3 regions of the Bacillus altitudinis genome follow, and region 1 is predicted to be linked to each of the others. Evidence: predicted binding sites of a transcription regulator. Region 1 holds the regulator's gene; each other region holds the start of a gene.
The links. The regulator LexA, encoded in region 1, represses DNA repair genes until DNA is damaged. The targets are predictions, from matches to a motif close to CGAACATATGTTCG.
Positions count from the first base shown of each region.

Region 1 (4,844 bases):
ACAGTTCATTCCACGCTGCTTCTTTTTTCTGTCCAGCGTCTTTAACAGCTGTTTTGAAATGATCGTACACTTCAGAAGGTACATGGAAATCTTCTTCAAACGTCCAAGAATAAGCTTCCTTCGTTAGCTTCGCTTCCTCACTGCCAAGCGGTGCACCGTGCACCCCAGACGTTCCCGCACGGTTTGGAGATCCGAAACCGATTGTCGTCTTCACTTCAATAAGTGTAGGTTTGTCTGTACTTTGTTTGGCTTTTTCAATGGCAGCCGTCACTTCGTCAATGTTATTGCCGTCTTTTACATAAAGAACTTCCCAATTCATCGCTTCAAAACGATTCTTCACATTTTCAGAGAAAGAACGATCGAGGTCGCCATCTAAAGAAATGTCGTTTGAATCATAAAGAACAATTAAACGGCCTAAGCCTAAATGACCAGCAAGTGAAGCAGCTTCAGAGGAAATGCCCTCCATTAAGTCTCCATCTCCGCAAATGCTGTATGTATAGTGATCCACAACATTAAAGTTGTCTTTGTTATACGTTTCTGCAAGATGTCTTTCTGCAAGTGCCATTCCTACAGCCATCGCAATCCCTTGTCCTAAAGGACCTGTTGTCGCATCTACGCCCTCAGTATGTCCAAACTCAGGATGTCCAGGTGTTTTGCTTCCCCATTGGCGGAATTGTTTTAAATCTTCGATGCTCAGATTGTATCCGCTTAAATGAAGCATGCTATATAAAAGCATAGAGCCATGTCCCGCAGATAACACAAAACGGTCTCTGTTAAACCAATTTGGATTTTGCGGACTTACGTTTAAGTGATTCGTCCATAAAGCGTACGCCATTGGTGCAGCGCCCATCGGCATTCCAGGGTGACCGGAATTCGCTTTTTCAATTGCGTCTATGGAGAGAGTACGTATTGTTGCAATAGATTTCAATTCAATCGTTTCCATATAAATCCCCTTCCGTATCTTGTGTACACCATTATCATAAATCTACTGTCCTTTTTTCACAACTATTTCACGCCGAAAAAGAAGGATTTTGTCACATTTAGTTTATCGATCACCTAAAAACTTATACAAATATGAAAAAAGATGAGAATATTCCTCCCATCTTTTCAAAAATCAAGAAATGATGACCTTTAATGAAGATTCTGGTCTCTTTCTCTTTTTAATTTTTCTGGTGTGACATCGTTTCCTTCTGGATCGACGATTTTCACGGTTTTAAGTGTATTTTTCATAGAAGAACGAAAAGCCTTTAAATATTCCTCTCTTAATTGCTTTTGTTCTGTTTTCTCAGCGTCCGACAAACCGGCCTCTTTCGACTTTTTTGAAAGCTCATTGATTCTTGCAAGCTGTTCTTTAGAAATCATGACAAACTCCTTTAAAACATTTTCTCTACATACTACTAAATATCAGTCATTTTTACAACAAATCACGCTTTAAGTCGCAAGCCCTTTTTCATATTCTTGGTACCTTCTATGGACGGTTGCTTTTGAAATGTCAAAACCAAGTGCCTGCAATGTCACTGCAATTTCAGCGAATGTCATGTTATTTTTTCTTAATCGAACAATTTCAGAAATCGGTACTTCAATACGTTCGCGGCCAGGCGCCTGTTCTTGGTGTTTTAAATTCAGTTCGGGTTGATACCCTCGCTCAACAGCTTTTTTCATCCCACGCTTAATTTTCAAATTATGAATTTTCCGCTGATACTCTTCTACAACGCCTACAATTTCAATGACCATTTCGTCTGCTTCTGAAAGCTCAAGCTCTCCTCTATGAAATACGCTGTACACCTTGACTTTCTCTTTAAACAGACAATGAAGAAGAGCGATTTTCGCCTGCCCTCTTCCAAGGCGTGTCTCATCTTGAATGAGAACAGCATCGATTTCTTCCTCTTTCAGCGTAGCCAGCATGTCAAAAACACCGTCACGATCAAGATCGTATCCACTCGCTTTTTCTTTAATCACTTTGACTACATTCATCTTGTGCGCTGCAGCTAAAGCAAGCAGTTCTTCTTCTTGTCTTTTAAGCGAGGTTTCTTGCTCTTCTTTGGCAGTACTTACTCTCGCATAAATGATTGCATTCATGTCTTCAATCGACCTTTCTACTGTACTGTTGCAAGTTGATATACGACTGGATGCTCTTTTTTAACTGGAATGACAAGGATGTCTCCAGGCTGGATGTCAGTTGAAGCGAGATCATTGTGTTCAGTTACCCAGTCAATAAAAGCATTTTTATCGATCGATTTACTGTCGTTTACTTGATCAGCTAATCCCCAAAGAGTATCACCTGATTGAACCTCTATTTTAACATATTGATTTGGATCATTATGGCTAGTGACTGCAATAAGTGAGAGAAATATGCCAACGATGAATGAGAATAGCCCAATAAAAATAATAGATTCCTTTAACCTCATAATGTCATCTCTCCTAATAGAATGTGTGTTCGTTCTTTCTGACACTCATTATAAATACGAACAAACGTTTCTGTCAAACGTTTTTTTCGAACCTATGTTTGTACTGTTAGGAAAAACATGCTATAATTTCTTTAAAATTGACGTTTTGAGGTGCAAAAGATGACGAAGCTATCAAAAAGACAACTCGATATCCTGAAATTCATAAAAGAAGAAGTAAAAAGCAAGGGTTATCCCCCATCCGTTCGTGAAATTGGCGAAGCTGTCGGTCTAGCATCAAGTTCAACTGTCCATGGACATTTAGCTAGACTAGAAACGAAAGGTTTAATTAGAAGAGACCCAACGAAACCTAGAGCGATCGAAGTACTAGATGAAGAGGAAATGAATATTCCAAAGAGCGCTGTAATGAATGTTCCAGTCATCGGAAAAGTCACAGCAGGCTTGCCTATCACGGCTGTTGAGAATGTAGAAGAATATTTCCCACTTCCAGAAACTTTTGCAGCGCCAGATGAACAAGTATTTATGCTTGAAATTATGGGAGAAAGTATGATCGATGCAGGTATTTTGGACAAAGACTACGTCATTGTGCGTCAGCAAAGCACTGCCAACAATGGAGATATTGTGGTGGCTATGACAGAAGAAGATGAAGCAACAGTGAAACGTTTTTATAAGGAAGATACACACTTTAGATTACAGCCCGAGAATCCATCAATGGAACCGATTATTTTACAGAATGTGAGTATACTAGGTAAAGTGATTGGCGTATTTAGAAATATTCATTAAAAAAAGCCGGTATTTCATCAACGTTTGATGAGAGCCGGCTTTTTCTTTTATGAACAAGAATATGCAAGAATACTAGAGCTTGGGAACGAGCCAAATGTAAAGTTCGGCCATATGAAACCCGTTGTACGGCCAAAAGGCTGCGAGGAAAGAACATACATGAGAAATACTTGACCGTTTCTAAGGAACACAATGGTCCACCTTCTATTACATCCAGCTGCAAATTGAACCGTTTGCTGGCTTCCGCCTACACTCTGCCCTGCAATGAGCGGCTGCATACTTTGAGGCTGAGAAACTGCTTGTTGATATTGCGAGATGATATGCTGCGGCGGGGCTGGCGGGACCGATTGTCCTCCTGCTCCTTGCCCTTGCCCAGTCCCTCCGAATGGCAAGCCGGGAAATCCTCCAACTTGAGAAATAGGAAACGCCGGCATGCTTTGTACCTGCCGATCGTACAAGTACCCATTCCACGTACCTTCATATGGATTATACATATTAAACACCACTTTCTTAGACATTCATCACGACAGTATATGTCATACATAAAAAAAGAGTGTTGAAGAGACAAATAGAAATCTTTCCAAAAGACGTTTTATTCTTCTTTAGAACGGTTAAATATTAATGAGGAAGAAAAAAATAAAAAAATGAAAACTTTTTGTCTCCCTCAAACGTTATATATGTAGAAAGAAAAGAAATAAAAAACATTTAGATTTAATACTTGTAATATCTCTGTAACTATTGTAACATTTGTAACATAAGAAGTTTTCATTGAGAAAAGGAGGCAATCGCCTTGAAAAAATTATTTGTTTTATTAACCGCTATTATGCTTATGATCTCATTACAAACAACAACACTGGCCGCTTCCAAAAAATCAGCCGCTTTGACAAATAAAGAAGCGTTACATATTGCCCTTGATGCAAGAGAACACTTTTGGAGTGCGATGTCAGGCTACAACATTAAAGAGCATTCAGATTACAAATTAAAATCATTTACTTATAAAGATATGACTTACAACTACCTGTCTAAAACATTTGATACAAAGAAAAAACTAAACAGCTATCTATCTCAAGTGTTCACAAAAGATGCCATTACTCACGGTTTAAAAGACTATCAGTTCATCGTTCATAAAGGTAAAATGGCTGTGCCAGTTGGTGACGGAGACAATATGCTTAATTGGGATAAGGCAACACCTAAACTCGTCTCTAAGAAAAGTACAATCCGCACATACGAATTCACAGTCCCAACACTTGATGGACGCAAAGTAAAACGTACTGTCACTTTCGAGAAAGTACAAAAGGATTGGAAAGTAACAAAAATTGACGCTGTGATCTAAATAAAAACCAGGCCGTTTACTAGGCCTGGTTTTTATATGGATGAAAATTCAGTCATACGATCTAAAGCGTGAGCAAGTGATGAAGCCGTTTGAAATTCATTAAAAGGCAGTCCAAGCTGTACAGCCGTTTGAGCAATTTCTGGTCTAATGCCTGAAATGGTCGTATCAACCCCAATTAACCGAAGTGACGTGACAAGATCAAAGATTTGATGTGCTACCATCGTATCAATGATGACGACACCTGATAAATCAATACATAAATGTTGAACACCTTTTTGCGAACACTGTTTTAATGTATTTTCTAAGATAATCTTTGCTCGCGCAGT
Region 1 covers NZ_CP009108.1:2,673,592-2,678,435, reverse strand. The annotation lists gene tkt (transketolase) at 1-943, opposite strand, end outside; gene ID12_RS13430 (DUF896 domain-containing protein) at 1,132-1,362, opposite strand; gene ID12_RS13425 (YneB family resolvase-like protein) at 1,432-2,079, opposite strand; gene yneA (cell division suppressor protein YneA) at 2,097-2,408, opposite strand; gene lexA (transcriptional repressor LexA) at 2,568-3,188, shown strand; gene ID12_RS13410 (hypothetical protein) at 3,236-3,679, opposite strand; gene ID12_RS13405 (IseA DL-endopeptidase inhibitor family protein) at 3,976-4,518, shown strand; gene ID12_RS13400 (STAS domain-containing protein) at 4,551-4,844, opposite strand, start outside.

Region 2 (4,844 bases), 1.1 Mb from region 1:
AAAGGATGATTACAATATTCATTTATGGGTTCGAGATGAAGGGACAGGGGAGCTGTCACAATGGACATTCGATGATGGAAAGCATCATCAGCCAGTGTGGTCAAATGACGGGAAGCAGCTTGCGTTTATTTTGCAGAAGCCAAAGGAAGTCCCTCAGCTCGCACTCATTCAGAGCGATGGCGGCGGCATTCGTACTTTAACGAATATTCCTTACGGCGTATCTCATCCTGTATTTTCACCGGATGGAGCGTTCATTTATGCAGCAGTCTCATTAAAACAAGAAGAATCTGTTCATGATGAAAAAAAGGAAGAGTGCGATGACTTTGCTCCGGCAGTATATGATGATTTGACTTATAAAGCAGATGGCAGAGGTTTTTTAGACGGGCGGCTGACGCAAATTGTGCAAATCGATGTCTGCTCAGGGGAGGTAGAGACGGTTACGAGTGAGCAGCAGCATCATGTGAATCATGTCGTCTCTCCTTGCGGGAAGTGGCTCGCCTATATTCAATCCAACCCGCAGACGTTTTACATAAGTGATATCTGTCTCCTGTCATTAGAGGACGGTACATCCAAGAAAATCACCCAATCAACAGGCGCTTACTCGACCGTATCATTTTCTCCAAATGGAGAAAGCCTTTTGTACATTGGACACGAGCGTGAATTTCAGAATGCAACCTTCCCATCATTGTGGCTGTATGATCTGAAGGAGAAAAAGACCGTTCAACTGTCAGAAATGCTCGATATGTATGTTGGTAACTGTATGGCAGGGGATAGTGTCATGGGTGAAGCCAATCAGCTTCCACAATGGACAAAGGATAGTCAGGGGTTTTATGCGCTTGTTTCTGATCAAGGGAGTACCGGAATTTATTATTTCTCTATTGAAGGTTTAGCCTATCCCGTTCGTTTAGAGGCAGAACATGTGACGAATTTCAGTCTTCATCCAGATGAATCAAAAATGCTGATCAGCCGTCTTTCACCTGTCTCGCCTAGTGAGCTGTATGAGCTGACTTTAGGGGAATCCTCACTCAAGCAAATCACGTTTGAGCATGATGACTTTCTAAAGGAACATGTCATATCCGAACCTGAACCAATTTCTTTCCAGTCAAAAGAAGGAGACGTTGTACATGGCTGGTTTATGAAGCCTGCTCAGATGGAAGAGGGGAAGACATATCCACTTATCTTAGAAATTCATGGCGGGCCGCATGCGATGTACGGTCATACGTATTTTCATGAATTTCAAATGCTCGCCGCTGAAGGGTATGCGATTGTTTACATAAACCCTCATGGCAGTCATGGATACGGACAGATGTTTACAGACCGGGTAAGAGGCAGCTATGGTGACGTTGATTATGAGGATGTCATGCTGGCTGTTGATCATGTGCTCGAAGCCTATGACTTTCTTGATGAAACAAGGCTTGGCGTAACAGGCGGCAGCTATGGCGGTTTTATGACCAATTGGATTGTCGGACAGACAGACCGTTTCCGTGCAGCTGTTACACAGCGTTCCATTTCAAACTGGATTAGCTTTTATGGCATCAGTGATATCGGCTATTTCTTTACAAAATGGCAGGTGGATGGGGATATTTATGATTCGGTTGATAAGCTATGGGATCGTTCGCCGCTAAAGTATGTAAAACAGGTGAACACACCGCTCCTCATCCTGCACAGTGATGAAGACTACCGCTGCCCAGTCGATCAAGGAGAGCAGCTTTTTGTGGCATTGAAGGAGCTTGGAAAAGACACGAGATTAATCAAGTTTCCTAAGGCTTCTCATGATTTATCCAGAAGTGGCCACCCTGGGCAGCGTATTCAAAGACTGACCTTTATTCAAGAATGGTTTAGAGAGAAGTTATCCTAATCAAAAAACGGCCCTGATTGGGTCGTTTCAGCGTGTAGACAAACCCTCGCATTCGGTGTCAGTCCTGCGTTCCGGTGCTCACGAATGTCAAATTCGCTCTGCGCCAGTACTCGTCCTTCCTAGACTGCAAAGGTTTTCTATCACACTGAAAAGAAGACAAAGGGCTAAAATTAGCCCTTTGTCAACAATTAAAAAACGACCCAGTAAGGGTCGTTTTCATGTCATATATGAATTAGAAAACCTGTTCAACTTCTACAACGCCAGGTACTTCTTCTAATAATGCGCGCTCAATACCGGCTTTCAATGTAATGGTTGAACTTGGGCAGCTGCCGCATGCACCAAGAAGGCGTAATTTCACAATGCCATCTTCAATGTCTACAAGCTCACAGTCTCCACCATCACGTAATAGAAATGGACGAAGTTTGTCCAGTACTTCCTGTACTTGGTCTTTCATTTCGACTTCAGTCATTAGATATAATCGCTCCTTTCACAACATATCACCATTATATTCATCTGGACGATAAAAATCTATTGATTGGTTTCAAAGTTTCCTTCTCATTATAGCACAATCTCATCTTGAAACAAAAAGTGATTTTGACTTTTTTCATACAGAAAATTCAGCTAAAATAAAGAAAGAATAGGGGGCTTGTCAAATGAACAAAACCGTTGACCTTTATGTATATGGAAGAGATGTCCTGTGCGCTAGTTGCGTGAATCTGCCTTCTTCAAAAGATACATTTGAGTGGCTAGATGCAGCATTAAAACGAAAATATCCAAATCAGCCGTTTCGCATCACATATATCGATATTGAGCACCCGCCTGAAAACGAACGCCAAAAAGAATTGTCTGAACGAATTCTTGATGATGAATTCTTTTATCCGCTTGTCCTTGTTGAGGATCAAATTGTTGGAGAGGGCAATCCGAAATTAAAAGATATTTATCAAGAAATGGAGAAATACGGGTACGAAGAGAGCAGTGAATGAGCTGTTCTTTTTTTAGGAAAATAAACAGAACAAACGTTCCTTTTTAGGTTGATTTAGAACGTTTGTTCGTTTATAATGAGATGAAAGGAGCGTGAGCATCATGAATTATTTACTAAAACAATCTCTTCATCAACAAATACCGATTGATATGATTTATATGAAGAAAAATGGAGAGTGCTCGAAACGAAAAATCATTGTACATCGTCAAACTGAACAGTTCATACAAGCGTATTGTTTATCGAAGAAGACGATCAGAACGTTTCGTAAAGACTGCATCCTTGCGCTTGCTCCTATCAAAGTGAACCATTCATCGGTACATGCCGTTTCATAATAAAAGCTCCTTCATTAGAAGGAGCTTTGAGAAAAAATTCACATCATTTTATCCATTGTGATGCTTGTACATCCAAAGAAGTCCAGATTTTAAGAGTCTTGGAACACGACCAACAAGTGGACGATCCGCCACTAAGCCAAAGCCGGCTTTTTTCCCTAAAGAGCCGAGTACGCCTTTTAACTTAAACTGTGGGTAAGCCTCAGGAAGCGGTTCGTTCTTCCAGCGTTTCTGTAGAGATTGCACAATTTGCTCTGCCTGTGCCTCGGCAAGCTGTGCACTTGGTGCATGAGGCAAGCTTGCGCAGTCACCTACGACATAGACATGCTCATCTCCAGGGAGATTGTGATGAGGAGTTAAGACGACACGGCCTTGTGCATCTTTTTCAACATCCATATCTCGCACGACTTTACTTGGCTGAATTCCTGCTGTCCACACGATGACATCTGCTTCAATGGCATCGTCATGGTTGTACACAACTCCTTCTTCAACCTTCGTAATATTGGCGCAGTTAATGATCTTTACATCGTTTTCTTCAAACCATTTTTGTACATATAAACTTAATCTTTTTGGGAAACTGGAAAGAATCAGTTCTCCGCGGTCAAAAAGAATGATGTTTAAATCAGAACGGCTTTCACGCAGTTCACTGGCCAGCTCTACCCCGCTAAGTCCAGCACCGACGATACCAACCGTTGCACCTGCACTCAAATTGTTTAATTTGTTATACGCAAGCCTTGACTGATCAATGGTTTGAATGCTGTATGTATGTTCTTTCGCCCCAGGGACATTGTGATACTTGTCCTCACAGCCGAGTCCGATTACCGTATCATCATATGGAATCGGTTCACGGTCGCTAAATAAGATCTGTTTGTTTTCAATATCAATTTTTTCTACTTCCCCGTATTGAATATCCAGCTTCGGATGCTCTGGAAAAGATACTCGAATGTGATGATCAGAGATCGTTCCAGCAGCAAGTGCATAATATTCTGTTTTTAAACAGTGGTAAGGATTTCGATCAATTAATGTGATAGTAACATCATCAGGTAATTGATTTGGCAATAAGCGGTGGAGAACCCGCATATTCCCGTAACCTCCGCCGATCAAGACTAAATTTTTCATGACGATTCTCCTTTTCCCCCTAGACATTGAAAAACACTTATACTAAAAAACTTTAAGTTAAAATACCAAATAAAATTATATCGAATTTACTGTGAAACCACAATAATTGTTTCAAAATAACCTACATATTCATTACTTAGTCCTAAATAGTAAAACATTTTACGGGGAATAGGCGTAACGATTTATTGAAGCTCATGTTTTGACTAATAGAAGGAATTTCGGTAGGATAGTAAGGCAAATGTGAGGTGAAGCACAGTGTTTCCACTGATCGAATTTTGTGTAAGTAATCTTGCACAAGGGTCTCAAGAAGCAAAAGAGAAGCTAGAAAAAGACCCAAACTTAGATGTAATGGAATACGGCTGTTTAAGCTACTGCGGCAAATGTATGGACTCCCCATTTGCTCTTGTGAATGGAGAATTTGTTTCTGGAGAAAATGCAGAGCAGCTAGTCGAGCGTATTTATGCTTTTATAGAGGAAAACGACATGTTTTAAATGCACCACATGGGTCATGAGGTGCATTTTTTTCATATATTAAGTTTCCATTTTTCAGGAAAAA
Region 2 covers NZ_CP009108.1:133,446-138,289, reverse strand. The annotation lists gene ID12_RS00760 (S9 family peptidase) at 1-1,858, shown strand, start outside; partial or broken gene ID12_RS00755 (NifU family protein) at 2,091-2,390, opposite strand; gene ID12_RS00750 (YuzD family protein) at 2,512-2,841, shown strand; gene ID12_RS00745 (WYL domain-containing protein) at 2,942-3,172, shown strand; gene ID12_RS00740 (NAD(P)/FAD-dependent oxidoreductase) at 3,221-4,288, opposite strand; gene ID12_RS00735 (YuzB family protein) at 4,544-4,780, shown strand.
Region 2: a site for LexA is predicted at 2,897-2,910, ahead of ID12_RS00745 (WYL domain-containing protein). Genes of this name have one in related genera too.

Region 3 (4,844 bases), 690 kb from region 1:
AGCCATCTGATAAACACGGACAAAGCATTTCGTATGAGTATATGGTCAAAACGAATCCAGATTACTTATTTGTCGTGGATCGCGGTGCGGCGATTGGAGAAGAAACGTCTGCGAAACAGCTTGTTGAAAATGATTATGTGAAATCAGTCAAAGCGGTTAAAAACAATCATGTGGTGTATTTAAACTCTGACATGTGGTATTTAGCAGGCGGCGGCCTTGAATCATTGAATGCGATGATTGATGAAGTGAAAAAAGGAATTGAACAAAAGTAATGGATGAAAAGCTGCTCCTATCGAGCAGTTTTTTATTGTGGATACATAAAAATATGTTGCGTGCAGGAAACTTTCATCAAAATATGTTATAGTGGAACCTACATTGTGAGACTAAGATAGAGTGAGGGTTCGGAAAGGATGAAGGAGAAAACAAGATCAAAAAGAAGGCTAAGACCTTGGGTGAAAGTCGTGCTGTTTATCATGGCATTTGTCATGGTTATGGCTGTATCTGTCACAGGATATGCATACTATAAAATTTCAAAAGCGTCGAATAAAGCGCAAGTATCTTTAGAAAGAGGAGAGACCTCGCAAAAGCGTGTGAAAGCTTTTGATCCAGGAAAGGATAGCTTTTCGGTGCTGCTCTTAGGGATTGACAGCCGTCCAGGTGAAACGGTAGACGAAGCAAGAAGTGATGCGGTCTTACTGGCGACGGTGAATCGAACAGACAAAACGATCAAGCTCCTAAGTATTCCTCGTGATTCTTATGTTGATATACCGGGGAGAGGATATGATAAAATTGCTCATGCCCATGCGTTTGGGAGTGCAGATTTATCAGTCAAAACGGTAGAGAATTTGTTAAACATCCCGGTAGACTATGTAATTGCAGGAAACTTTAAGGCGTTTCAAGACATTGTCGATGAGCTAAATGGAATTGACGTAACGATTGAAGATGAAGGCATTGCAAAACAAATGGAAAAGGATTCAAAAGGAAAAGTTCATGTGGAAACAGGCACGCATACGCTCAGTGGTGAAGAAGCATTAGCGTTTGTGAGAACGAGAAAGGCAGATAGTGATCTCATGCGCGGAAAGCGCCAAATGGAAGCACTTCAAGCCATCTTTGAAAAATCAAAATCCATTTCTTCCATACCGTCTTATGACAACATCATTGATACACTTGGGGATAACGTCTCCACCAATTTATCCATGAAACAGTTGATCGGTCTATTCCCTTTACTGAGTTCATTAAAATCAGTGGATACCATCCAATTAAAAGGGCACGATTACCAGCCTGGGAATGTGTATTACTTTGAGTTAGATGGACCAGGATTAGAAGAAGTGAGACAAGAGCTGAGAAAACAGCTCGAATTGTCATAATGGAGAAAGAGCCTGCCGCTATGGCAGGCTTTTTTTAATAATAGAGGGTTGCAGGCATCGTTGGGTACCACACACCATTTAAAGCAAGCGCCCAGCCATACACCTTTTGACCTGATTCAATCTTGTCCTTTACCGAAGTGAGCGCTTCGTATGAAAAGACTTGATAAGACTGTCCGGTTTTTTTAGCGACAATGACCGATAGAATATTGTCATTGAATACACTTGGCTCTTCGTCCGTACTCGTCCAAGCAATTCGATTATAGTAATTCATGTTGAAAGGATTTTCGAGTGCTTTCACTTCAAACTTTACTCGTTTTCCAACGATAGAAACCGTTGTATAGGCTACACTTGTTATTTGTGTAGATGCTGCTGGGGCTTGTTTTCCTGTTTGCAGTGGTTCTAATGCTGACACTGTGCTTGGCACAAGTAATCCTGCTGCTAAGGTAAGTGCTGTTATTTTTTTGAACATGAGTTGGAACCTCCTAATTTTTGGTATAATAATCAATTCGCCAAAAAGTGAAGAGTTCCTTCTATAAATGTAAAATATAACCATATTATTTTCCTGAATGGAGGAAATAATGGGTGAGCATTTCCTCTACACGATGACGTATACGGGGATTAAAATATTTATGCTTTTCTTCATAGCCATTGATCAGAAATAAATATGTCGTAAATCCTTCATCGTGTTCAATTTGCTGTACGTTCATTTTTTCTTTACGTAACTGTTGTTTCAGTTGATAAAGGGCTTTTTGTGCTTCTTTTAATGAAGAGGTGACTAGCTGAATATATGGTTCATTTAGTTTGAATGTTTGATGTTTTTTAAGGTGCGTCAAATCACGATTGAGGATGGAGATGACCATTGGAAGAAAGATGGCTTGTTCCATCATCTGAAGTTGTACGCTTGATAATCTCGTCATGTCCATGCCTGCTTTCTTTATATATAGAACATTTGTTCTTATTTATTATATCGGATGAGTTAAAAAATCTCAAGGGGGGGGCTGAGAGGGATTCATTTGTATATTTTTATGTTTTCCATGTAAAATGAAAGATAGACAAACCTTGAAGGAGTCAAACAAGTTGCCATTATTTCTTTCTATATTTACTCATGAAAATATCACATCATTTTTTGAAAGCTACAAGGCTTTTGGACCCATTGTGGCTATATTACTCCCTTTAATAGAAGCATTTCTACCGTTTTTACCTCTCGTGGCATTTGCGGTGGCCAATGCAAATGCTTTTGGGCTATGGGAAGGCTTTTTATTGACCTGGATTGGTGCAAGTGCAGGGTCTATCCTTGTCTTTTTACTGATCAGAAAATTTGGACAGATGAGGATGTTGAACTTTATTAGCAGACACCCTTCTATTCAAAAGCTAATGCTTTGGGTTGAAAAGCGGGGATTTGGTCCGTTGTTTATTTTACTCTGCTTTCCTTTTACACCTTCTGCTGCCGTTAATGTCGTAGCAGGTCTATCAAGAATCAGCGTCTGGCAGTTCTCATTAGCTGCTTTATCAGGGAAGTGTGTCATGCTCTTTATTATTAGTTTTATCGGCTATGACATTTCAGCTTTAGTAAAGAATCCGTTAAGAAGTGTTTTTGCGGTTCTAGTCATTGCTTTATTATGGTATGTTGGAAAGAGAGTAGAAAATAGGTTGAATATTCGGATGAGTCAGCGTGAGGACAAAGGAGGCTCTTAATGAAAAAGAAGCCATTGCTATGGTTCATGATTATTACATGCATCGTCTTGTTGTTCCAAGTAAAGAATTTCATGTTTGTCACGTACAAAGTAGAAGGGGTTAGTATGGACCCGACATTTACAGATGGAACAGAATTATTAATTAACAAGTTCTCGCCAAAACTCACGAAAATTAGCCGGTTTGACTATGTATTATTTCATGGCCCTAAAAATCAAATCTTGATCAAACGGGTCATTGGGCTTCCAGGAGAAACAATCAAATATGAAGATGATCAACTGTTTGTTGATGGTGTAAAGTGGAAAGAGCCGTATTTAAAAGAGCAGAAAAAACATAAAATGGGCAACGTCCTAACAGGTGATTTTCAGCTGAAAGCCATCACCGGTCGTCAGAACATACAAAACAATCATTACTTCGTGATCGGAGATAATCGAATACATAGCTTTGACAGCCGGCATTTTGGAACGATCTCAAAGGATCAAGTAGTCGGTGTAAAAAGGAATCATGATGAATAAAAAAGAGCCGCTCTGCTTATGCAAAGCGGCTCAGCGTGTAGACAAACCCTCGCATTCGTTGTCATGTCTGCTCTCCAGTGCTCACGAATGTCAAATTCGCTCCGCTCTGGTGCTCGACCTTCCTAGACTTCAAAGGTTTTCTATCACGCTGAAAAGAAGACAACGGGCTAAAATCAACATCATTTTAGCCCGTTGTCAGACAATCTGAAAGCCGCTCTGCTTATGCAAAGCGGCTCTTTCTATTTAGCGGCTTTATAATCAGTCTGTCTTTTTGCCCAGACATGATGTAAGAAACGAAAAAACGGTGGTAGCATGGCGATGACCAAAATAATTCTAACGACTTGTACAGCCACAACAAAGGTGGAATCCTCATGAAGTGTAACAGCTGTTGTGGCCATTTCTGCAATACCGCCAGGCGAAAAAGCAAGAATGGCCGTAATGACAGAAATACCTGTTATTTCTGCAATGGCAATTGAACTGAGAACGGTCGCGGCAATCAATCCGGCTGAGCTGACGACGGCCACAATCAAGGTATTTTTTAGCCCGACAAACATTTGTTTATTCATTTTTGACCCGATGGTTGCCCCTAGAAATACCTGTGACGCAATGTTCGCTTGGGCTGGCCAGTAAGGAATCAAATCATGACCTGTCAAGGCGCCTGCCCCTACTTGGAGAGCTGCCACACCTAACATACTGCCGATGAGCCAAGGGGCAGGAAAGTGAAGACGCACAGCTAGGCGTGACATCAGCCATGCCCCTAAAATGAGTGCAGCAGTCCAAGAAATGTTTGATATTGTGAAAACGCCTGATGAGAAGGCGCTGCCTTGGGCGACTACCGCATCTGATTGGCTTTTTGTATTTAAATAAAATACCGTAAATGGAATGGTCAGTACGACCATTAACACACGTATCGTTTGTACGAGACTTACTACAGCTGTATTTGCTCCAACCTCTTGGGCGATGCCCGGCATAGCGGAAAGACCGCCGGGGGCAGTGCCGACAAAGCTAGTCAGCATATCTGTTTTACTCAGCTTCCATAAGACAAACCCGGAGAGCATGGCTAATAAAATAGAAAAGACGAGCATGAAACTCACGGGAAGCCAATTTTCAGCGAAAATGTGAAGGACTTTCATGTTCATTTTTTGTCCTAGTTCGATTCCGAGAATGAATTGACCAAGGAGTAGCCATCTGCTGTGAATACGTAAGGTATTCTTTCCTTTACGCTGAAACAGGGCGGGACGGCGCAGGGCAATAAATGCAGCTGTCATTA
Region 3 covers NZ_CP009108.1:1,978,668-1,983,511, forward strand. The annotation lists gene ID12_RS09930 (siderophore ABC transporter substrate-binding protein) at 1-272, shown strand, start outside; gene ID12_RS09935 (LCP family protein) at 411-1,367, shown strand; gene ID12_RS09940 (hypothetical protein) at 1,402-1,836, opposite strand; gene ID12_RS09945 (YhjD family protein) at 1,922-2,284, opposite strand; gene ID12_RS09950 (TVP38/TMEM64 family protein) at 2,445-3,062, shown strand; gene lepB (signal peptidase I) at 3,062-3,574, shown strand; gene ID12_RS09960 (AbrB family transcriptional regulator) at 3,814-4,844, opposite strand, start outside.
Region 3: a site for LexA is predicted at 2,310-2,323, ahead of ID12_RS09945 (YhjD family protein). Genes of this name have one in related genera too.